Regions from separate parts of the Paenibacillus sp. J14 genome, predicted to be linked through region 2. Evidence: predicted binding sites of a transcription regulator. Region 2 holds the regulator's gene; the other holds the start of a gene.
What was found. Region 2 encodes LexA, which represses DNA repair genes until DNA is damaged. Its sites were predicted from a motif close to CGAACATATGTTCG; they were not measured.

Region 1 (12,421 bases), on a different contig from region 2:
ACTTGGTCCCCTTTGGCACGTGAAGCAAACCATGCAGGAGAAACGTAGTTGTCGATCAGCGACTGTGCGATGGAAGCGGGCAATGGCGTAAACGATGTATTTGAGTTTGACGTCGGGCTAGTTGTACGCATGGTCTTGAGTTCGGCTGAGATATCGTCCAGCAATCGGTTCATCGTTTTCCCGCCTGTAGCCAGAGCTTTATCAGGATCCTGTCTTCGCGCGGGATCGAGTTGCCTGTGAGATGGAATAAAGACGTAAGGGTTCTTGTTCCATTTGTAACAGCAATAAGCCAGATACCAGACATACCGCTTGTACGCTTCCGTAAATTTTATGCGCCCGCCGTAACAAAATTCCACCCCGATGGCCGCATCGTTGGCATCATAGCCAAATAAATCGTTGTCCGTCGTCACGTTGTACAGCACGTGCCAAGCTTTTTCCGCAGGATCCGAGCCAGTGCCTGTCGGGATAATTTCAAGAATTTTTGTATCATCGATAAACACATGGGCCGAGGCCGTACGATCCTTCAGCGCGTTGAAATAGGCATAGTGGTTGTCCGCCGTAGCCCCCGGATTCCCCGTGTCATGCGCCACAAAAAACTCCGGGGTTCCCGTCGTCAACCTCGTCCCTGGTCGGACGTTAGGCCGCTTTGCAATGTATCGCCTTTCAATCCGGTATTTTTGTGCATCCATAAGCGATTTCACCCCTTCCATTTATGCTATTCGTCAAGGTATCCCCTTCGCTTGTGCGCTTGTGAGTACGATTCTAGGATTTTCATCATAAAACAAAAGAGCCTGCGATGATTTAGCAGACTCTGGTATAATTTAGCATGTACAACTGAACTTGGGTGGGACAGTATCGCCTCCGGATGGGAGGTGATGCGTATGCAATTTTCGTTTTCGGAAGTGATCATGCTAGGCATGTTTGTCCTTGCACTGCTTACTTATCTGAATAAACGAAAATAACCCGCCCAGGTTAGCGCCGAGGTGCGGGTTATTCTCTGAAGTACATTTGGAGGTTTCCCACCCAAGTGTTGTACCGGGGAGGCTGTGGCGCAGCCTCCTTGTTTCTATTGTTATCTTAGCATACTCTTCCATATACCTCAATCATACCCAAGAGCTTATTCCTCCAGCCGATCGATCCGTTTATGGGCTTGTTTTGCTGACTCTTCGACGCGGGTTAGCCGCTCGGAGAAGGCTTCAAATCGCTGGCCTTGAAGCTTCTGCTCGATTTTCATGTCGTCAATGAGTCTCTTGAGATTTACGATCTCTGTTCGTCTCATCGCCTCAGCTTCAGCCGCTTCCTCAGCTTCCCTCCGCATCGCTTTCGAGCGCCCGGCCCAGCCTAATGCTATCCCACTAATTGCCGCTAAGGCCGATGTGATCGAAGTTAGTGCAGTCATGTCCATAAATCTCACCTCTCTTAAGTTTCTTTAAGCGAAGTTTATTACCATTTTGGAAATCCCTATCTTCCTTATCTTCAATTGAGCTTGTCCAAGAAAAGTTTGGATAGAGTGTTTTCCACCCTCTTTTTTACCAATTTGGTAACCGCAACCTGATTATATGTTGCCATTTTGGTAATGTCAAGCCATATGATTACCGATTTGGTAATATAAAAAATTCCCATCCTTACCGCCTTCTCTTTACCAATTTGGCAACTTGTGCTACACTAAATGAAACGGTTAGGAAGAGGAGTAACCATGCAAACGCTAGGCGAACGAATCAAATATCTTCGTGAACTACGTCAGCTCACGCAAAAAGACCTCGCCTCCCAAGCCGAAATTTCGGTCGTGCAACTGTCTCGGTATGAGACCAACGACCGCAAGCCGGATCCGGAGGTGCTGCGTAAAATCGTTGACGCTCTGGATACCAGTGCCGATTATTTACTAGGCCGGACCAACGACCCGTCTTCAGCAGTGGGGAAAGGCATGAGTTTGTCTTTTTTCGGAGGACCTGAAGCGTATACGGCGGATGAAATCGCCATGATGGAGGCAGCTCTGAAAGCATATCGGGAGCAGAAGAAGAAGCTGCTGGACGGAGACGAAACGAAAGGCTAAATTATTCGAAGATAACGAGTTACATATAAAGTCAACAAGACAACTACAACGGCCCTGATCCTAAGGGCCCTTATTTCGGACTATAGACCGAACATACATTCTTATCCAAGAGGTGACTTGAATGTTGTACGCCTATTATCGCGAGACTCATCTGGAGCAATGGATGAATACCAAATATCTGAATCACGGGATCTCGTCCCCCGCCGATCTCGACATCGACCGCATCGCCGAAGCCTTCGGGATCGGGTTAGTCTACGGGAATCACCCGTCCTTTTCGGACAATGAGGAGAATGTGATTTTCCTGAACAAAATGATGCAGGCGGATCAGACCCGGGTCGTCTTCTTCCATGAACTTTGCCATGTGCTGCGCCATGCTGGAGATCAGCGGCGGATGACCGAGCTGTTCATGCATGCCCAAGAGACCGAAGCTGAGCAGTTTGTGCTGTATGCCGCCATTCCTTTCTATATGTTCGCCAAGCTGCCGGTGCCGGATCATCGCAGCGAAGCGGTGGCTTACATTGCCGAACAGTTCCAGGTTCCCCCGGAGCTGGCGGAGCAGCGGTTGGACCAAATCCAACGGCGGGTGCTGCAGGGCAGCCTCATCGCAGCTGCCCAGGAGGCAACCCGCCGCCAGCGCGAAGCGGAGCAGAGCTGGTCGCCGGAAACCCGGCGGGTACTGTCCCAGCTGGAACGACAAATCGGAAGTCGAGGAGGGCGGTAAAGAATGCGGATTGCGGCATATTGCGATTATTATACGGACTCGATCCGTCCGCTGCAGTTAATTGTGGATCTCCAGCCAGGGGATGTGGATTGGTCGGAAACGCTGTATATCCCGGTTTCGGGACCGTTTGAGCCGTTTGCTCCCGAGGATTTTGGCGACCTGCCCTGCGTATCTGTCCTGCTGGAAGACCTCGTTCGACCTAAGCTGGAACAGGAGCCATCAGATCAAATCTCAGCTGGCGCACCGGACACATCGCACTCCCATCCATCGCAACAGCTGCTGGGCATCCGCCTGCCGCAAATTGCTGCCCGCTGCGGCGATCCCTCGGACATCCAGCGCCTGGTGTTGCAGATGGACGAAGTCGAAGAAATTCTAGGCTATGTCATCGGTTGATTGGGATGGTCGTATTTGACAACCGGCCATTTTTGCTTGCGCAGCGCGTCCATCAGCAGCGGCCCGACATTCAGATTGCTCTCCACCAGCTGATGCGGCGTCAGCGCCATCCATTGATTGAGCGACACATCCGCAAATCGGTCACTGCGGAACATCTCCAGGAACCAGATGCTGCGGTCGCCGGTATTCTGGATATAGTGGCCATAGGCAAACGGTACATACCCTACATCCCCTGCTCTGACGTTAAAGGTACGGGCAGCGCCGTTACCGGCAAATACGGTCATCCGTCCTTTCCCGGACAAATAATATTGCCATTCATCATTGTTGGGGTGCCAATGCAGCTCTCGCATTGCACCAGGCTTAATTTCCACAAGGGCAGCCGCAATCGTCTTGGAAATGGGGAAGTTCCGCGAATCCGCGATCCGTACCGTCCCGCCCGGCGTTCGAATCGGCTCTTGGGCCAGCAGGCTGTGCTTGAAGCTGAGAGGAATTTCGCCGTACGGCGATTCAATCCTTTGCGTGTCGATCGGCCCCGGAACACGGTCCTGATAAATATACACCTGCTCTTTCGGGATATGGTCGAACGCCTTTTCAGGCACGCCAAAATTCGCAGCAAGCACCTCTTTGGGCGTATGGGCAAACCAGTCGGAGATCGTCAACGTATTGAGGTCAGAGAAATTCCCGTCATCGAACACAAGCAGAAACTCGCAGCCTTCCTCCAGCCCTTGAATCGAATGGGGAATCCCCGGTGGAAAATACCACAAATCCCCCACGCCCACATCGGCGATAAAGTTCCTCCCGTCCTGATCCACCGCTGTAACCCGGGCACTGCCCGAAATCATAAACGACCATTCTGCCTGCTGGTGCCAATGCAGTTCCCGCACTCCCCCCGGCGTCAGACGCATATTGACCCCCGCCAGCGTCGTGGCGATGGGCAGCTCCCGAACCGTAATTTCCCGGGACCATCCCCCATGGTTCAACTGCATATGCGTATCCGAAAAAGAAAACTTCAAATTCGGAATCAATCCGTTATCGGTCACTGGAGGAACCAGCATATCGGGATTCTCGCGATCCCGCATGACGTCACGCGGGCCTGTATCGGTAGCCCCGGCGCCGTCAGCCCGTATCGGCTGAGGGATCGACGACATCGCGCCAGCTTGATTCTCCGGCTGCCTGGAATCAGATGAATCCAAATGATCCGACATTCACCATCACTCCTATCTGGACATGTTGCTGCTAATTTTTACCAAAACTTATTTACACAGTGAACCTATTCCCGTATGAGCAAAAATATGTAGTGATTCATTTCCACTTTTCCCATAAAAATCGACGATTTCGGAGAAAATAACGTTAAGTGCTTGATAGTTGCCTAAGCTTCTGTATAATTAAAGTTAGTAAGTTTAGTCAACAAACTAACTAGGTAAAGGGGAATCCTTGTGGAAAAACCTGTACGTCCGAATGAACCACTTGTAACTCACATTTATACGGCAGACCCATCTGCCCATGTGTATGAAGGCAAGATCTATATTTATCCATCCCATGACATCGATCATGACGGTCCAGACAACGACAACGGTGACCAATACGCCATGGAGGACTACCATGTCCTGTCGCTGGACGACTTCAACTCTCCATGCGTCGATCACGGTGAAGTCCTGCATGTGCGCGACGTCCCATGGGCCAGCAAGCAAATGTGGGCTCCGGATGCGGCTTATAAGAACAATACTTACTATCTCTACTTCCCTGCGCGGGACAAAGATGGCATTTTCCGTATCGGCGTAGCGACCAGCTCTTCGCCTGCCGGGCCTTTCAAGGCGGAAGAAAACTATATTCCAGGCAGCTTCAGCATTGATCCGGCTGTTCTCGTGGATGACGACAATCGTGCCTACATGTATTTCGGCGGACTTTGGGGCGGCCAACTGGAGAAATGGCAAACCGGCACCTTCAATCCGGACGCAGAAGGCCCGGCACCAAATGCACCGGCGCTTGGACCACGCTTCGCCGAGCTGAGCGACGATATGCTGACCTTCAAATCCGAACCGCAGGAAATCTCGATTGTGGATGAGGATGGCAATCCGCTGTTAGCCAAAGATGAGGAGCGCCGTTATTTCGAAGGGCCATGGGTGCACAAGTACAACGGGTATTACTACTTGTCCTACTCCACCGGAACGACCCATACGCTGGTTTATGCGATCAGTAAGAACCCGCAAGGTCCTTTCGTATTTAAAGGTAAAATCCTGGAGCCAGTCATCGGCTGGACCACTCACCATTCGATCGTGCAATTCCAAGATAAATGGTACCTGTTCTACCATGACAGCTCGCTGTCCGGCGGTGTGAACCACAAACGCAGCGTTAAATATACTGAGCTGCATTACAATCCGGACGGCACCATCCAAACCATCGATCCATATAAATAAGCACCAAGAAGGAGCGCCCATCGGCTGAAGCAAGCCGGGTGGCGCTCCTCTTTTATTTCATTTCAGCTGTTCTCCGCCTTCTGCTCTCGGCATCGCGGTGTGCTCTGTCGATGCTTCCGCAATCTCATAGAATGCCCAATGCGTCTGCGGAACGTCACGCCACACCGGAAGTACGTCGGCTCCGCCAAACAGCGGCCCCCGCTCCAATGCGCGGTTCAACACCGTCACAGCCTCGGCCCGTGTGACCAAAGCCGTTGGCCGGAACGAGCCGTCAGCATATCCGCTGACGATACCCGCCGCTTGAGCCGCTAGGATCGCCTGCTCCGCCCAATGACCGGCAGTGTCCGAGAAGCCTGCGCCTCGCTGCCCTGCAGCCGACTTCATCAACTTCACGGCGATCGCCGTAATTTCCGCCCGTGTGACGGGCTTTTCCGGCTTGAAGCTGCCATCGGCATAGCCTTGCATCAAGCCCATTCTGTACGCTTTGGCAATCGCCTCAACGGCCCAATGACCTGCCGGAACATCGCTGAAGCGAATTGCTTGGCCCGCTTCCTTCATTTCCACCGTTTTAACTAACATGGCGGCCATCTCCGCGCGAGTGATCGGGTTCTCCGGTTTAAACAAACCACCGGGGTAACCGCTGATATAAGCCTTATGCATAGAGGTTAACGCTACGTCCGACTTCACTAAAGCAAAGGTGCTGAAATGATCGACGGTGAATTTCAACCCTTTGCCGTTGGCTAACGGAACAACTTCCCCCGTCAGGAACTCCGTTGTTCCGCCGGAATGTTCGACATAGACCCCGAGTTTAGTCGGGTCTACTTCATCTGCCATCCCCGTTAACGGCAGAACAAGCTCGACCTCCCGGTTTTGTAAATTCGTCTCGATTTGAACCGGGCGGCCGATAATTGTAACTTCATTACCTCCTGTAGCCGTAAGCACAACCTCAGCCTGGTTCGCGCGCCCTTCGATTTCCTTGGTTTGGGCGGCTGCTTTTACCGGCTGGATCGTCATCGTCACATCACCGCTTGCCCCCTGCAAGGAAGCTGCCGGAATCGTGATCTCCCCGTTTACGGTTCGAAATTGCAAGTCAAGTCCACGCCCCGTGAGCAAGGAAATGACGTCGCGGGCAAGCGAAATCTTGATGGTGCTCACTTCATCCTTCGCATCCGGGATCATCAGACTCAGCGAAGCGGCGCCTTCTTCCGCCAATTTGTTAATCGCTTCCCGAAGCTTAGCATCGGCCGTCAACTTGATTTCATCCTGCTTCGAGCCATCAGCTGCGGTCGTCCGAACGATGTCGACCGGGATAGGACTGGATGGATCGCGGATAATTTCCGGTTCCACTGGACGGCTAGGCGGCGTTGACGGTCCAGATGGAGGCGAAGGCGGGTTCGTCGGATTGGTTGGCGTTGTTGGCGGCGTCGATATAGATCACCCAATGCTCTCCCGTCTCAACGACGGACTCGGGCGCCGCTTGCTCTAAGCTTTCCACCAAGTTGCTCACTTCTGGCGCAATTGGATTCGTTGCATCGGAAGACTCCATAATCATGACGTTCAAATCTTGGGCATCCTGTACCAGCTCTTTACCGCCGTTGCGCGTCCAGCTTCCGGTATATTTCACGCCTGTGTCGTCATCATTCACTTTGGAGGTTCCGTTCTTGGCTGTAACCTTGAACAAACGCGAAGCATGCGGCTCCAAATAAATGTTGGTCATTCCGGTTGCATCATCGCCAAGCTCCTTATGGGCCCACAAATCGCGGACCGAAGCAGCGCCGTCCAAACCGATGTCGCTCCACTTCACATTCATGGATGCGCCTTTGGTGCCCAGATTAAACAAAGCCACCGTGTATGTGCCATCCCCATTATTGGCGTACCACACCTGTTGATTGGTTGCCATCGATACGGGATGTGCCGGGCGGCCGGCTTGGTTGACGGCGATCACCTCATCATTCGTCAACAGCTCCAGACCATAGCTGTCCAGGTTAGTTAAATCGTCGCCGGTGTAAAATTGCGCACAGGCAATCGCCCACAGCGTTGCCGCGGTCTGCCGCTCGTCTCGGGTCAAGCCGGACGTCTGCCCGTTCCCAATGTTAAGCGAGTCGAAATCGTTCCAACCGCCGGGGCCAGCGTCACGCCACCACAAGGCAGCATCCGGGAACAACCGGGCGATGTTCGACCATTGGGTCATCCCAATGTTGCGGTCATACGCCTCCACATCCCAATTGACGCGCCAGCCATTGGCGTATTTTTTCCAGAAGTCTACGTAGTTGTGGTCCAGCGCCCAGGACAGTTCCAGCCATATTCCGTGCTTGGACAACGCCATCGACCAGGCCTTTACGTCATCCCGCGCGTCGATCGATAGGTCGTTATGGCCAGACCCGGGAGTCACGCTGTCGAACTTCACGAAGTCAACGCCCCAGGAGGCGATCAGATCCGCGATGGAGTTCACATATTCCTGCGCCCCCGGCTTGGAGAAGTCGATTTTGTAATCGATATCCCAATAGTCCGCTGGTCGAAGCGGCTGAGCGGCGATGTCCTGCATATGGTATTCCGTGCCGTAAATCGGCAGGTTCTTCTCGTAAGCTTCTTTGGACAAACCGGGAATCAAATAGATCCCGACCTTCTGTCCATTATTATGGATATAGTCCACCAAATTCTCAAAACCGTTAGGATACAACGTTTCACTTGGAAGCGGCCGGCCGTATTCGTCCATGCTGCCGTTCCAGCCTGCGTCGATGTTGATGTATTCGTACCCGTGGGCTTGCAGCTTCTCGCGCATGGCATCGGAGATCATCTTCAGCTTCGCTTCCGAGGTCCAATTTCCCTCCGGCCCGTCGTACACCTGCAGGCTGTAGCTGCTCCAACCCATATAAGGCTTCAATGCCAGGCCGTTATCGGCGGCATGGGCCACCTTGCTCTCCGTGCCAAAATAAGCAAAGGGCACTAGAGTCAGCGCCGCCGCTAACCAGCAAACCAACGTCTTTTGCAGCAAACGGATCATCAATTCATCTCCTTTGGTAGATATTGTGGTCCCTGTTGGACGGTTGGTGGTTCAATGATTCAGTGATTCTGTGATTCATTGAAGTTCGGTGCCCTCCCCCTTTCTGCGATTAAATTATCTTGGTAGCGCTTACATATCTGTCCGATGAAATGATCTCATGAACGTGCCGGCTTCGCCTAGGTACATCTCTTCGTTTGGCGTACACTTCCTCCTGATTTCGATGGAGCATCCAGCGGATCTCAGCAACCATTTTTTCGGGCAAGGGACAATTTCCCATATATCGTTCCCTATATTTCCATTAAATGTATATTTACTCCGTTCACGGTACACGCTATCCCCATATCAATCATTGGAGGTCATGTTGTGGATAGCCAAGCTGGAACAAACTACGAATCAACGGAAGCCGAACATATTTTAACGGACCGTCAGGGTCACCCCATCACGGACAATCAGAACGTCCGGACCGTAGGAAGCCGGGGGCCAACCACCTTGGAGAACTATCATTTCCTCGAGAAAATCACCCATTTCGACCGGGAACGTATTCCGGAACGAGTGGTACACGCGCGGGGGGCCGGGGCTCATGGTTATTTTGAAGCTTACGGCAAAGTCGGGGACGAGCCGATTGCGAAATATACCCGGGCCAAGCTGTTTCAGGAGGCCGGAAAACGGACGCCGGTGTTCGTCCGCTTCTCAACCGTGATCGGCGGCGGGGAATCCCCCGAAACGCTCCGCGATCCGCGCGGATTTGCGGTGAAATTTTATACGGAGGATGGCAACTGGGATTTGGTGGGCAACAACCTGAAGATCTTTTTTATCCGTGATCCGTTGAAGTTCCCGGATATGGTGCATTCCTTCAAGCCCGATCCAGTCAGCAAGCTGCCGGACCCGGAGCGAATGTTCGACTTCCTGTCGCAAACGCCGGAATCGACACATATGGTGACTTTCCTGTTCTCGCCTTGGGGCATCCCGGCAAACTACCGTCAGATGCAGGGTTCAGGGGTCAACACGTATAAATGGGTCAATAAAGATGGAGAAGCCGTACTGGTCAAATACCATTGGGAGCCGAAGCAAGGGATCAAAAACCTGCTGCAGCACGAGGCCGACGAGATCCAGAAGACCAACTATAACCATGCCACGCAAGATTTGTATGAGGCGATCGAGCGCGGTGATTATCCGGAGTGGGAGCTGTGCGTGCAGATCATGAACGATGACGACCATCCGGAGCTGGACTTCGATCCGCTGGACCCCACCAAGCTGTGGGATCCCGAGAAATTTCCGTTTCTGCCGGTTGGCAAAATGGTGCTGAATCGCAATCCGGAGAATTATTTTGCCGAGGTAGAGCAAGCGGCGTTTGGGACCGGCGTGCTGGTGGACGGGCTGGATTTCTCCGATGACAAGCTGCTGCAAGGGCGGACCTTCTCTTACTCGGATACGCAGCGTTACCGCGTGGGGACAAACTATTTGCAACTTCCCATCAATGCGCCAAAAACGAAGGTTGCCACGAACCAACGCGGTGGGCAAATGGACTATCGGGTCGTCCACAATCCGGGCACGAACCCGCATGTCGATTATGAACCGTCAACGAAAGAAGGCCTGAAAGAAGCGGACAAACGAGGCAAAGACCATGAGCCGCATTACGACGCCAATCTGGTTCGACGGAAGATCGAACGCACCAACGATTTCGCTCAAGCCGGCGAGACCTACCGCAAGTTTGATGATGTGGAGAAAAACGAGCTGATTTCCAATTTGGTGAACAATCTGAAGGTGTGCAGTCCTAAAATACAGGAAACGTGGATCAGCTACTTTACCCAAGCTGACGAAGAGTATGGAAGACGCGTAAAGGAAGGGCTTGAAGCGGCCAAGCGGGAAATGGGAGCCGCAGGCAAGCATACCAGCACGGCGGACGCAGATCAAGCGATGGATAAAGCCAAAGGGATGGGGCACGAGTCCGATCGGTATTAATGAACAAAACCTGCGAGGGCCTTGTGGGCAATCGCAGGTTCTTTATGACTCGCCGCAGCCCAGCAAATCCAGCCGCAGCGGCGTAAAGGTCTCCCGCAGCTTGCTAGGCTTCAGCGCGCGGCAGCCCTGCAAGCAAACCGCTTGGGATCACCAGTGTTTTCCCCCGCCGACAGGAGCGTTTTGTCCCCATATTCCAGTTGTCCTTATGTTTTCTCCTTTAAACTTATGGGATAATGGCCTTATCGTTCCAATCTATGGGATGCGATATTCATCTTTACATGGTTGAAGGAGGATCCCTATGGACATGACAAGGGGAACTTACGGTTTCCGGTTCGCTGAAGACCAAGAGCTTCCGCTGTGCGTGTTGTTTGCCGCCGGCTATGACTCTATCACTGATCCTTCTTATCACTGGGACGGATTAGAGCGAACGGACGGACCTTTGCTCCTATTCCAATATACGTTCTCCGGAGAAGGGGTCTTTGAGCTGGGTGATTGCTCTCACCGCGTTACCGCCGGACAAGCGTTCCTCGCCGAAATTCCAAGTTCCCATCGCTATTATTATCCGCAAGAAGCTTCGGCGCCTTGGGAGTTCCTGTTCCTGCTGTTTCGGCCGAATGTGGTACTTCCCTTATGGCGAAAATTCCTCAGCGAAGCCGGAGCAGTTCCTTATCTTCCCGAAGACTCCACACCGGTGCGGTTGGCGCGTATGATCATCACTGATGCGGGAGCAGGTCGGATCACCGATCCCTACATCGCCTCATCTTGCGTTTACCAGTTCGTCACGGAATTAGCCAGAATGCAGGTTACGTCGCAGAAAAATAAAGAGAACTGGCCGGAAAGCGTCAAACGCGCCGCCGAGTTGATGGAGAGCAACTATGCGCAGATGATCAGCATCGATCAGCTCTCCGAGCATGTTGGCTTGTCCAAGTACCACTTGATCCGCCGGTTTTCGGACAGTACAGGTCTTACGCCAGGCGCTTATCTGACCCGTGTCCGCACCGAAAAAGCGATGGACCTGCTTCGCGGTACGTCACTTAGCATTGAGACCATTGCTGAGCGGGTAGGTTATTCCAGCGGAAGTTACTTCATTAAGGCCTTCCGCCGTTTGACCGGGCTCACCCCAGGAGAGTTCCGCAGCGGGGGCGAAAGTCTGGTCTATCGCAAGCTATTCTTCGATTAAACGCAATATTTTGCTATTCATATCGCAAAGTTACTATAGATATAGCAAAACTCCTTTAGGTAAGATGAACCTAACAAGAGCAATAAAGATCCATCCGTAAAGGAGTTTTGCAAATGAACCATCAGCAGATTGCCCCAACTCCACCGCTAGGTTGGAATAGTTGGGACTGCTACGGCGCAGCTGTGACGGAAGAAGAGATTCGGGGCAATGCGGAATACATGGCCAAGCATCTGAAAGACTTTGGTTGGAACTATATCACCGTGGATATTCAATGGTATGAACCAGGAGCCCTTTCGTCTCAATATCGGCCGTTTGTTCCGCTTGTGATGGACGGCTATTCCCGGCTGATGCCTGCCGAGAATCGCTTCCCCTCTGCGGCCGGCGGCCAAGGCTTCAAGCCGTTAGCGGATTATGTGCATAGCCTCGGGCTGCGATTCGGCATTCATATCATGCGCGGCATTCCGCGGCAAGCCGTTCACGCCGCCACACCGATCTTGGGGACGACCGCAACCGCACGTGATATTGCACATCCCAATTCGATCTGTCCCTGGAATACCGATATGTACGGTGTGGATGCCTCCAAAGAAGGGGCGCAGGCCTATTATGATTCGCTCTTTGCCTTGTATGCCTCATGGGGCGTTGATCTCGTAAAAGTGGACGATATTGCCGCTTCCCGGCTTTACGGCACCCA
Region 2 (12,421 bases):
TCGTACGCACCGGCTCTGGAATCCGGCAAATTTACGCCAAACTCGCAGATCAGCAATGAGAAGCAGTGTTTTGGCGATTATTGCCCAACGAACCTGCATGGGTATTCGAAGACGATTAATATGACGGACGCGTTGACGAAGTCCGAGAATATCCCAGCCGTCTGGTTGCTGAATGAAATTGGCGTAAGCACCGGGGTCAAATATGCCGAGGCGATGGGCATAAAAATGGACAAAAATGACCGCAACTTGGCCATCGCATTGGGCGGTTTAACCTACGGCACAAACACGTTGGAAATGGCCGGCGCTTACAGCGTTTTCGCTAATGGCGGCTTGTATAATCCGCCTTATTCGATCAAATCAATCGTTGACCATAATGGCGTGGAGAAATATAAATACAATGCGCCTAAGCCAAAACGGGTCATCAGTGAGCAAACGGCTTATTACATGACGACCATGATGCAAAACGTCGTGAATGACGGTACCGGGAAACGCGCGAAGTTAGACCGTCCGGTGGCCGGTAAGACTGGGACTACGCAGCACGGGATTCCTGGGCTGAAGAGCAGCAAAAACCGCGATGTCTGGTTTGTGGGCTATACCCCAGAATGGACCGGAGCAGTATGGATGGGATACGATAAGCCGGACAAAAATCATTTGCTGAACGGAAGCAGCGGCCAGACCGCAGCCTTGTTCGCCGCCGTTATGAAGGAGGCATTGAAGGGCGAGCCGGTGAAGCAGTTCCCGGTTCCGCAGAACTTGCAGCCGGATAAGCCTGATGAGCCGGAAATCGCCGCTCCAACTGGTTTAAATGCCGTCTATAATCCGGATACCGGTGCGGTATCCCTCAGCTGGACTGGCGTTGAAACTCCGGACACGGTATATCATATTTACCGCCGGGAGGCATCTGAAACGACCTTCACTCATATTTTGGATTCCGTGGCGACGGACGTTGAAGATATCAGCGTCACACCGGGTACTGGGTATGTGTATTACGTCACGGCGTATGATCCGGTGAATGCGGTAGAGAGCGAACCTTCGAACACTGCGCAAGTGCTGATCGACGGCGTGGAACCGCCAACCGACGACGAAACGCCTGTGGGTCCGGATCCGAATAATCCACTAGATCCCAATCTGCCTGATGGCGGAGGTGGAGATCAAGGGTTCCCGCCAAGCAACGGTCCAGGGAATGGTCCAGGGAATGGAAGTGGCCATCACAATGGCGGAAATGGCAATGGGAACGGAAATGGTGGTCCGAATGGGAACAACGGTAACGGCCAAGGCAACGGGGGAGACAACACCGGAAACCCAATGGATGATTTGCCTATGGATGATGATGACGGAGGTGTGATCGTTCCACCGGCCGATGGCGGGGACGGAACCGGCAACACGGATATTCCAGCAGGAACTACGGATGGAACCGTAGGGGCTGGTGGATAACGGCTAGTCATCCCATGTTTATGTTCAAGCCAAACAACCCTCAGCTCTCGCATAGGCGTGACTGGGGGTTGTTTTTTCTGTTAAATCAAGAAACACTTCTGCAAAACACGATTAATCTACCTTGGATATACGTTGACAGGCGTTCTTTTCATGGGAAAATGGCTTTTGTGACTCTCTTTCAAATATGGTAAGCTGTTATTACATTGTGTTGAAAGGGATCTTATTTATGAAGCGAAAATTCGGAGACCGTGCGAATTGGCGCCGTGTGACTCATCGTCAATTCAAATCCAAGTATGTGGAGAGCGATGAGTTTACGGGATATGTCACGCTGTACAGTATTTTCGCCTTGCGTGATCCGTTATGGAAAACCTACGGGGGACATACTTTTCGGATCGCTGACAAGGGCTATACTTGGCTGCAGTACTATCCCAAAGGTGCCCATTTCGTTGTGACGGCGATGTTTGATGATCAAGGTGAGATCGTGGAGTGGTACATCGATGTTTGTAAGACCCAAGGCGTGACCGATCAGGGAGTGCCCTGGTTTGATGATTTGTACCTGGATATCGTCGTACTCAAAAATCGTGAAGTGTTTCTTTTGGATGAAGACGAGCTGGATGAAGCTTTAACGAAAGGACTTATATCGGTAAAAGACTATGATCTGGCAACGGAAACGGCTCAGCGATTACTTCATGACATTAAGGAGCGGCGTTTTCCCTATTTCCGCCTGTCTCTAGATCATTATCAGAGCGGATTTATGACTTCGGAACCGAATCAATCGGGGGGATAAACCATGCGTAATGCCAAACCTAACGAAATGATGCGGATGTCGCTGCGGCCCAACCAGCGCAAAGGGCGTGTGAGGAAACGGATCTTCCGCTGGGGGCTGGTCGTGATTTCGCTGGGGATCGGATGGATGTTGTACGTACTAGCTCAGATCGGCAGCATCGAGCGGAATCCGGCGGCGAATTCTGATTTATCCGAACCGGCAGAGGTGGGCATTGTCTTGGGAGCCGCGCTTTGGGGGGACGAGCCGAGTCCAGGTCTCCGGGAGCGGCTGGATCAAAGCCTGAGGGATTACAAGGCGGGCAAATTTCAATGGTTTCTGCTGACCGGTGGGTTGGATACGGCAACCTCCAACTATACCGAAGCAGAAGGGATGGCAAATTACTTGGAGCAGCAGGGAGTTCCGCGGGAGAAGATGCTGCTTGAGAACAAGGCGACCAGTACCTATGAGAATCTGAAATTTAGCCAGGAGATCCTAGAAGAACGGGGGTTTACATCCGTTCTGATCGTGACCCACACGTTTCATGGAAACCGTGCTTATGAAATCGCGCAAGCGCTAAATTACGAGCAACCTCGCCTGTCGCTGATTTCTTCTAAGGTGCTGAAGCCGCTTCCCAACACGTTCCGGGAGATCTTGGCGTATACGAAATGGAAGCTCGATCAAATAGGATTAGCCATCGGTCTGATCTCATGACAAAACTTCTAATAACGGACAGGGAGAGAGAATACATTTAGATGTGTGTTCCGTAGATTGGGATTTATTCTTCCTCTCAGCCCTACCCTTATAAAGAGGTGATTACCTATGTCCGGGCGTGTCATGGCCAGAAACGGCTCTTCCGATGAGAGACCGTCGCGTCAGATCAACGTGATTCTCCGCAATACCGAGCCACCTGTCGTCTCGCAGGCCATTGCCGATAGCGAACCTCAGGTGTCAGCCAAAGGTTTGCCGCAGCAAGGGATATTTGCCGAAATCCAGAAGGAACTGGATCACCTGGTCGGTTTAGATCATATTAAAGAGCTCATGTACGAGATCTATGCGCTTCTGCAAATCGCCTCGATGCGTTCGGAAGCGGGATTGTTGTCGAGTTCCCAAGTATACCATATGGTGTTTAAAGGGAATCCGGGTACCGGAAAAACGACAGTAGCACGTATTGTCGCGAAAATGTTTCAACGGATGGGCGTGCTGAGTAAAGGGCATCTGATTGAAGTTGAGCGTGCCGATCTGGTCGGCGAATATATCGGCCATACGGCTCAGAAAACGCGCGACTTAGTCAAAAAAGCACTGGGCGGCATTTTGTTCATCGATGAGGCGTACAGTTTGGCGCGCGGTGGAGAGAAGGACTTCGGCAAAGAAGCCATCGATACGTTGGTCAAAGCGATGGAGGATCATAAAAACCAATTTATCTTAATTCTTGCCGGATATTCCGATGAAATGGACTTTTTCCTGTCCACCAATCCGGGACTGCCGTCTCGATTCCCGATTCAGATGGATTTTCCGGATTATACAATCGACCAGCTGATTCAAATTGCCGAGGGGATGGCGAAAGAGCGGGATTATATCTTGATGCCGCAGGCGATACTCAAATTAAAGCAACATTTATTGCGTGAAAAATGTGAAAGTGATCAGGTGTTCAGCAATGCTCGTTATGTTCGCAACATCATTGAACGGTCTGTCCGGCAGCAGGCGGTGCGGTTGCTGAATCAATATGGCGGTGGTTCACCAGGTAAGCTGGAGCTGATGACTATTCGAACCGAAGACTTGAAGCTGGATGTGAAGAAAACTTAATGGAAGTATCGCTTGGGATCCCTTTGAAGGAGCAGTGATCATGTCGAAGATGCAATTGCATGAAACGACGACCCACCAACCAGATGTAGCTATCTTAGTTAGCTTGGTTACATCGGAGACGAAGCAAAATGGAATAAATTCGGACTACTCCCTGGCCGAACTGGTACAGCTGGCCGAAACAGCCGGGGTTGAGGTCGCAGGAACGGTCGTCCAACATCGGGAGAAGCCCGATCCCCGCTGGTTGATTGGGAAAGGGAAAGTGTTGGAGCTTCGTGACCTTATCACGCAGCATGGGGCGAATACGGCGATATTTGACCAAGAGCTGTCCGGAGTGCAGGTGCGCAATCTGGAAGGGATGCTGGACGTGAAGATTATCGACCGTACTCAGCTGATTTTGGATATTTTTGCGCAACGGGCAAAAACGCGGGAGGGGATCATTCAGGTCGAGTTAGCGCAGCTCACCTACCTGCTCCCGCGTTTGTCTGGGCATGGCAAGAATCTGTCCCGTCTCGGCGGCGGGATTGGTACGCGGGGCCCCGGGGAAAGCCAGCTGGAAACGGATCGCCGCCATATCCGCCGGCGGATCGGTGAATTAAAACGTCAGCTGGAGGAAGTCACAAGACATCGGCAACTGCATCGAGCGCGCCGGAAGGAGAGCGGTGTAGTGCAAATTGCCCTGGTAGGTTACACCAACGCGGGAAAGTCTACACTGCTTAAGGCGTTAACCTCAGCGGATGTCTTCGTGGAAAACCGGCTGTTCGCAACGCTGGATCCGACCACCCGGTTGTTCCCGTTGCCGGGTCGCAAAGAAGTGGTGCTGACCGATACGGTCGGATTTATTCAAAATCTGCCGCACGACCTAGTTGCTGCCTTTCGTGCCACTCTGGAAGAGGTGAACGAAGCGGACCTGATTCTCCACGTCGTGGATGCCTCATCCCCGATGCGTGAGGAGCAAATCGAGGTCGTGGATCGGATTTTAAATGATTTGGGAGCTGGGGGAAAGCCGCAAATCATGTTGTTTAATAAGAAAGATCTTTGTCCACCGGAGCAGCTGGAGATGCTGCCGGCGGGCGAGGGTTATTTAAAGATATCCGCGTTTGATGAACGCGACTTGGCTGCGGTTCGCGAAGCCGTACAGCGCAAGCTGTCCGGCGGCACCAAGTCGTATCGGATTCCTGCAGAACGCGGGGATCTCGCTTCTGTGTTATACCGAATTGGCGAAGTAGTGGACAAGCAGATCGACGACGAAGACCTCATTTACGAAATTGATGTGAATCAAGCCGATTTCGAGAAGTACGGTTATCGTTTAGCTCCTTTTCTCATTCCACAGCAAGAAGCCCCTGAGGATAACACGACAAACGATGGAATAGATTAAGGGAGAGATTACGTAACAATGGCAGTATTTTCGGAAGAAATCGTACATTGGCTGGAAGCCGCTGAACGTCAGGTGGAAAGCCGGTTCCGGGAGGTCGACCGGATCGTCGATCACAACCAATGGAAGGTTATCGAAGCTTTTCAACGTCATCAAGTCAGCGATTTTCACTTTGCCGGTTCCACCGGTTATGCTTATAATGATCGGGGTCGTGAAGTTTTGGACCTGGTTTATGCGGACGTTTTTGGAGCGGAGGCCGCACTGGTAAGGCCGCATTTCGCTTCCGGCACGCATACAATCGCTACAGCGTTGTTCGGGGTCTTGCGTCCCGGGGACGAACTGCTCTATATTACGGGGCGTCCATATGATACACTACATAAAGTGATTGGAACGCCGGGTGACGGCAGCGGCTCGTTGCAGGACTATGGTATCCGGTATCACGAAGCTGCATTGCTGGCTGACGGCACAGTCGACTGGGACACCGTGAAGACCAAAATTTCCAATAAGACCAAAGTCATTGGGATTCAGCGCTCGCGCGGCTACGATTGGAGGGATTCCTTTTCCGTTGAGCAGATCGGTGAGATGGTTGCCCAAGTGAAAGCAATCAAGCCGGATCTGATCGTCTTTGTAGACAACTGTTATGGTGAATTTACCGAGGAACAGGAACCAACACAGGTTGGTGTCGATTTGATGGCTGGTTCGCTGATTAAAAATCCGGGAGGCGGCTTGGCAGAAACCGGTGGATACATTTGCGGAAGGCAGGATCTGGTCACTCTCGCATCTTACCGGTTAACTGCACCGGGCATTGGCAGCGAGGTGGGAGCGATGCTGGGAACGACGCGAGGCATTTATCAAGGTTTGTTTCTGGCTCCAACGATCGTCGGACAAGCCGTTAAAGGCTCTATCCTGGCTGCAGCATTGTTTGAGCGGGCAGGATTCCGAAGCCGGCCGGCTTGGCAGGATCGGCGTACCGATCTCATCCAGGCGATTGCCTTTGACGCCCCAGAGCAATTAATAGCATTTGTTCAGGGGATTCAACGGGCAGCTGCTGTGGACGGCCACGTAGTGCCCGAACCTTGGGATATGCCGGGCTATGACCACCCGGTGATCATGGCGGCCGGGACATTTATCCAGGGAGGGAGCCTGGAATTGTCTGCCGATGCTCCGATCCGTGCGCCATATATCGCGTATATGCAAGGTGGTTTAACGTATTCCCATGTTAAATTTGGCCTGCTCACCGCACTTCAGACGATGAAAGACCGCAACTTGTTGTAAGTTATCCTAACATATCTATTGACATGTTAGGATAACTAACATATGATAAGGTCATGATAATCTAACTGGAAGGTTGATAGCGATGAGTGAGGAAATTCGCAGAAATATGGCCTTGTTTCCTATTGGTATCGTCATGAAACTTACGGATTTAACGGCAAGACAAATAAGATATTACGAGCAACATGAATTAATCGTACCCGCACGTACCTCGGGAAATCAGCGGATGTTTTCTCTGAATGACGTCGAGCGGTTACTGGAAATCAAGAGTCTCATCGACAAGGGTGTCAATATCGCGGGAATCAAGCAGGTTATGAATCCGATGTCTCGGGAGTCCCAGGATGCGACAGTCATCACGAAGGACACGGAAGAGAAGCGAAAGGAAATGACAGATTCCCAGATCTACCGGATGTTGAAGCAGCAACTGGTGTCAGGGAGCAAACCGGGACAAGTTTCTTTGCTCCAAGGTGAGTTGTCTCGGTTTTTCAAAAAATAATCTAAACGTTGGGAGAGGTTAGGGTGAGTAACAAGCAATACACCAAAGAAGATATTTTGCGGATTGCTAAGGAAGAAAATGTACGCTTTATCCGTTTGCAATTCACGGATTTGCTGGGAACGATCAAGAATGTAGAAATCCCAGTCAGCCAGTTGGAGAAAGCATTGGATAACAAAATGATGTTTGACGGTTCTTCCATTGAAGGGTATGTCCGCATCGAGGAATCCGATATGTATCTCTACCCGGATCTGGACACTTGGGTGATCTTCCCTTGGGTGACCGAGGATCGCGTTGCACGTTTGATTTGTGATGTATACATGCCTGACGGCACTCCGTTTGCCGGCGATCCACGCGCGATTCTGAAACGTGCGCTCAAGGAAGCTGAGGAAATGGGGTACACTTCAATGAACGTTGGTCCAGAACCGGAATTCTTCCTGTTCAAAACCGATGATAAAGGCAACCCTACAACCGAATTGAACGACCAAGGCGGATACTTCGACTTGGCTCCTACGGATTTGGGCGAGAACTGCCGCCGCGAAATCGTATTGACCCTGGAGGAAATGGGCTTTGAAATCGAAGCTTCTCACCACGAAGTGGCACCAGGTCAGCATGAAATCGACTTTAAATATGCTGATGCAATCAAAGCAGCTGACCAAATCCAAACGTTCAAGCTGGTCGTTAAGACGATTGCTCGTCAACATGGGCTCCATGCAACGTTTATGCCGAAGCCGCTGTTTGGCGTAAATGGCTCCGGGATGCACTGTCACCAATCGCTGTTCAAAGGCAATGTCAATGCTTTCTATGACGAAAGTGATGAATTGGGCTTGAGCAAAGAAGCGCGTCATTATATGGCCGGTATTCTGAAGCATGCCCGCGCATTTGCAGCGATCACGAATCCAACCGTAAACTCCTACAAACGTCTCGTACCTGGGTATGAAGCTCCTTGCTATGTGGCTTGGTCTTCGAGCAACCGCAGCCCAATGATTCGGATTCCGGCTTCCCGTGGTCTCAGCACACGGATCGAAGTGCGTAACCCGGACCCAGCTGCTAACCCATACTTGGCTCTGGCTGTGATGTTGAAAGCCGGACTGGATGGAATTAAGAAAGAGCTTCCGTTGGTTGATCCGGTTGATCGCAACATCTATGTGATGTCCGAAGAAGAGCGGGTAGAGGAAGGCATCCCAAGTCTTCCATCCGACTTGAAGGAAGCGCTCGGCGAATTGCTCCGCAGCGAAATCATCAGCGAAGCGCTGGGAGATCACGCATTAACTCACTTCTACGAATTGAAAGAGATCGAATGGGATATTTTCCGGACCCAAGTTCACCAATGGGAACGCGATCAATATATGACGCTGTATTAATCAGGGTTCACAGCCAAGCCAGCTCCCGGCATTTCAAGCAGGGGCTGGCTTTTTTTATGGTGAAGACGAATGAATTACAGCTTTTGGATTTCGAAACAATGCCATGATTTCACTCGAATTGGGACAACTTATAGGTATAAGGAGGTTCATGCAGATGACAGTAACCGAACTAAAAAGATACCAACGTCGTCGCTATCGGTTAAAGCAGTGGTGGATCACAGAGCGTTCGGGGCTAGGGTGGGGTACGCGCGGGCGCCGGGAGAAGAACGGCTATAATTCCATGAGCTTCTTAGACCTCGAATGGGAGTAAGAGGGGAAGTCATCAAGTTCCCCATAAAGTAAACAGGACGAAGCGGAAGTCACTGCATCGCTTCGTCCTGTTCGGTTTCCTTATCTTATGTGGCCTACGAAAGGGAAGATTTCAAATTAGTGCAGGTCGCGGAACAAGCCGATGACCTTGCCCAAAATGGTTACATGCTTCAAACGAAGCGGTTCCATCGTTGAATTCTCCGGCTGTAGGCGAATATGGTCACTTTCTTTATAGAACGTCTTAACCGTTGCTTCGTCATCCTCCGTCATGGCCACAACGATATCTCCGTTGTTCGCCGTCTGCTGCTGGCGGACGATCACATAATCCCCGTTATGTATTCCAGCTTCGATCATGCTGTCGCCAACCACGGAAAGCATAAAGACATCCCCTTCCGCTGCGTAGTGCTCTGGCAACGGAAAATAATCTTCAATATTCTCTGTCGCTGTGATCGGCACGCCCGCGGTAACCTTCCCAACAATCGGAACGCGGGTCACGCTGTGTGCAAATAAATTGTAATTCTCCGATTCCTCTTGACCCAATAATTCAATGGCGCGCGGTTTCGTTGGGTCGCGGCGGATAAATCCTTTCTTCTCCAGACGGTCTAAATGGCCGTGAACAGTAGAACTGGAAGCCAATCCGACGGCTTCACCGATCTCCCGGACCGAAGGAGGATATCCCTTAGCGCGTACTTCGTTGCGAATAAACTCAAGAATAGCCTGTTGCCGGCTCGATACCTTTGACATTTACGGATCAACCCCATTTAGTAACGTTTGGAAAAATTATAACATAGAACTTCCGTTCGTACAAACATTAGTTCTAAATAGTTTAGGAGAAGAGAACTACTTTAAAAAAATAAGAACAACTGTTCGAAAAACCTATTGAATCAAACAAATGTTCGTGTTATATTGAATACATGTAAAACAGAACACTTGTTTGGAGTGATGGTGAAATGTTGAAATATAGTTCTTATCAAAGCATCTATGAACAACCTTCTTTTCGTCGTCCGGTGAAGAGAAGTCTACATATGAATGTCTTCCTTAAGAGTAGATTGTCCAAAATCGTCCTGCTTTTAATCATCCTCAGCATCACATGTACTGGAATGGTACAAGCCTTTGCTGCTTCCACAGACAACGCTGACGGAACGTATCGGCCGGAATATGTCGTGGTTATGCCAGGAGATACGTTGTGGGAAATTGCTGTAGCACATAAGCCACAAGGACTGGACACAAGGGTCTATGTTCAGAAGCTGATCCGGACTAACGGGTTGAGCAGCAGTGCGATTCAAGCTGGCGATACGTTGATGTTGCCCAGTAGATAATTCATACGTTAAAAAATAATTCACAGGTTTATCAATGTATTCGAACAGAGCTTGTCTTAAGGTATTACGGCAGGGGTTGCCGCGCCTTGACAAGCTCTTTTTCTCATGTCAAAGTAAGAATTAATGCCCTGTGAGACATCATGGGTAGCATAGTATATCAAAGAAGCAGGTGGATTTATGGATATTGATGCTTTGGTTAAGCGGATTAACGAGCTGGCTCGAAAAGCGAAACAAGAAGGGTTAACGCAAGACGAACTCTTGGAAAGAGCCCAGCTTCGGGAAACGTATCTGCAAAACGTTCGCAGAAATTTTCGGCAACAGCTCGAGTCGATCGAGATTGTAGATAAATAGGGAGGAACAGGTATGGGGTCGTTTGACCGAAAAGTAGAACGCAATCAACGAAGAATGTACAAGAAAGGCAAAGGTTCCAATGTCGGACAAGGGACGCGCAACCCTCGTACTTCACTTGGAGCAAATGGGGAAGGCGACGTATTTAAAGGGCGGAACTTCATTTTGCCTACCGCCTTGGTTCTGTTAGCGCTGCTGTATGCCGTGGTCGGGTTGATCGGGAATACCGAGGAAGTGAATTCGGTATTGTTCTGGGCAACGATCTTTTTGTATTTCGTGCTGGCTCTGGTGATTTTCCTGCGCAAGCCTTATTTGCGCGTGAATAAGAGCTCGTTGTACACTTCGAAGTTCAACCGCGATCGGATGTTGGATGCGGGTAACATCAGCAAGATCAAAGTGAGCCGGAACAAAATCGTCATTGAACCGAAGACGCGGGAACCGAAGTGGGTGTTCTACCGCACCCGTAACCGTTTTGACACGGAAGCAATGGCTGCACGCCTGCAGTTGTATGCTGATACCCATCATGTGAAGCTGGTGAAGGAATAAACCTTATACAATACACTTGCGATAGGAATGGAGAGGTTGGGACGAATGACAATCAAGGCGGTATGTTTTGACCTGGATGACACGCTGCTCTGGGATGAGCGAAGCGTAAAGGAAGCTTTTGCTGCAACGTGTGAACGCGCTGCGGCGAAAATTGATGGATTAAACCCCGATCAATTGGAAGAAGCTGTACGCCGGGAAGCTCGGGGGTTGTATGAATCCTATGAAACGTATCCTTTCACAACGATGATTGGAATCAATCCGTTTGAAGGGTTATGGGCGACATTCTCTGCTGGAGAACAACCGGAATTCCGCCAGTTGGAGCAGTTAGCTCCAACCTATCGTAAGGAATCCTGGCGGCGCGGTCTGCTTGCGCTTGGCGTTGATGACGAGGAACTGTCCGGTGAACTGGCAGAACAGTTTGGCCGCGAACGGCGTGCCCGTCCTCATGTATACGAGGAGACTTTTCAAGTGTTGAAGGAATTGCAAGGCAAGGTGAAGCTGCTGTTACTTACGAACGGATGTCCAGCCTTACAGCAGGAGAAGCTGGATGGTGTGCCTGAGCTGGCGCCTTTTTTCGATGAGATTGTGATCTCCGGAAACTTCGGTAAGGGCAAACCCGATCCATCCATTTTCCGCCACGCCTTAGAACGGTTAGGGATCGAACCGAATGAAGGAATCATGGTTGGTGATAAGCTGACGACGGATATCAAAGGTGCGCTAAGTGTTGGTATGACCGCCGTTTGGATTAATCGAGACGGCAAAACACTTACCGGTGAGATCGTACCGGATTATGAGATCAAGCATTTGTCCGAACTTCATGACCTCTTAGCGAAGTTGGCATAACTCAAGTTGGCTTGTAGTGAATCAGAAGTAAGGTATTCTTAGGCGGTGGAAGGGGGAAATCTGAATGCGAATCAAGGGAAAAACGGGGCTGCTTGTTGCCATCGTTCTTGCGCTCATTGTTGTCGCTGGATGCAGCCGTAGTGAATCATCGTCTGCTTCAGCGGAAGAAGCGGCACTGCAGCCGATTCAAGTTGAGCTGGACGTAACACCAGCTGCAGCTAAGGCCGGTGAACCGGTGACGTTTACAGCCAAAGTAACCCACAACGGCGAGAACGTGGATGATGCGAAGGAAGTTATGTTCGAATTTTGGAATACAGATGACGATAACGCAAAGCACAATCAAGTCCAAGTGAAGAGTGCCGGCAACGGAACCTATGTGCTGGAGCATACCTTTAAGGAACCTGGAACCTATGAAGTGATTTCCCATGTTACGGCTCGCGATCAGCACTCCATGCCTTCGAAGCAATTCACGGTGGAATAAGCTGACAACTGAATCGGTGCTTTTGTTAAAGGAGCTGCTGTTCTCCATTTGGAGAAGGCGGCTTTTCTATT

Region 1: the regulator LexA is predicted to act here: its motif matches at 2,142-2,155, upstream of M891_RS0100210 (ImmA/IrrE family metallo-endopeptidase).

The regions. Positions count from the first base shown of each region.
Region 1 is NZ_JADQ01000001.1:44,975-57,395, reverse strand. Features, by position in the region: gene M891_RS0100235 (peptidoglycan recognition protein family protein) at 1-689, opposite strand, end outside; gene M891_RS0100225 (hypothetical protein) at 1,118-1,405, opposite strand; gene M891_RS0100215 (helix-turn-helix domain-containing protein) at 1,697-2,053, shown strand; gene M891_RS0100210 (ImmA/IrrE family metallo-endopeptidase) at 2,175-2,774, shown strand; gene M891_RS0100205 (hypothetical protein) at 2,778-3,167, shown strand; gene M891_RS0100200 (oxalate decarboxylase family bicupin) at 3,152-4,315, opposite strand; gene M891_RS0100195 (glycoside hydrolase family 43 protein) at 4,604-5,584, shown strand; gene M891_RS24500 (S-layer homology domain-containing protein) at 5,642-6,931, opposite strand; gene M891_RS22950 (glycoside hydrolase family 27 protein) at 6,939-8,588, opposite strand; gene M891_RS0100180 (catalase) at 8,952-10,550, shown strand; gene M891_RS0100175 (AraC family transcriptional regulator) at 10,849-11,730, shown strand; gene M891_RS0100170 (glycoside hydrolase family 27 protein) at 11,844-12,421, shown strand, end outside.
Region 2 is NZ_JADQ01000003.1:6,141-18,561, forward strand. Features, by position in the region: gene M891_RS23125 (transglycosylase domain-containing protein) at 1-1,434, shown strand, start outside; gene M891_RS0101475 (DUF402 domain-containing protein) at 1,661-2,221, shown strand; gene M891_RS0101480 (YdcF family protein) at 2,225-2,911, shown strand; gene spoVK (stage V sporulation protein K) at 3,020-4,003, shown strand; gene hflX (GTPase HflX) at 4,053-5,378, shown strand; gene M891_RS0101495 (methionine gamma-lyase family protein) at 5,397-6,650, shown strand; gene M891_RS0101500 (MerR family transcriptional regulator) at 6,733-7,143, shown strand; gene glnA (type I glutamate--ammonia ligase) at 7,167-8,504, shown strand; gene M891_RS25490 (hypothetical protein) at 8,659-8,814, shown strand; gene lexA (transcriptional repressor LexA) at 8,931-9,557, opposite strand; gene M891_RS0101520 (LysM peptidoglycan-binding domain-containing protein) at 9,839-10,132, shown strand; gene M891_RS24795 (DUF896 domain-containing protein) at 10,310-10,483, shown strand; gene M891_RS0101530 (hypothetical protein) at 10,496-11,026, shown strand; gene M891_RS0101535 (HAD family hydrolase) at 11,072-11,869, shown strand; gene M891_RS0101540 (FixH family protein) at 11,934-12,350, shown strand.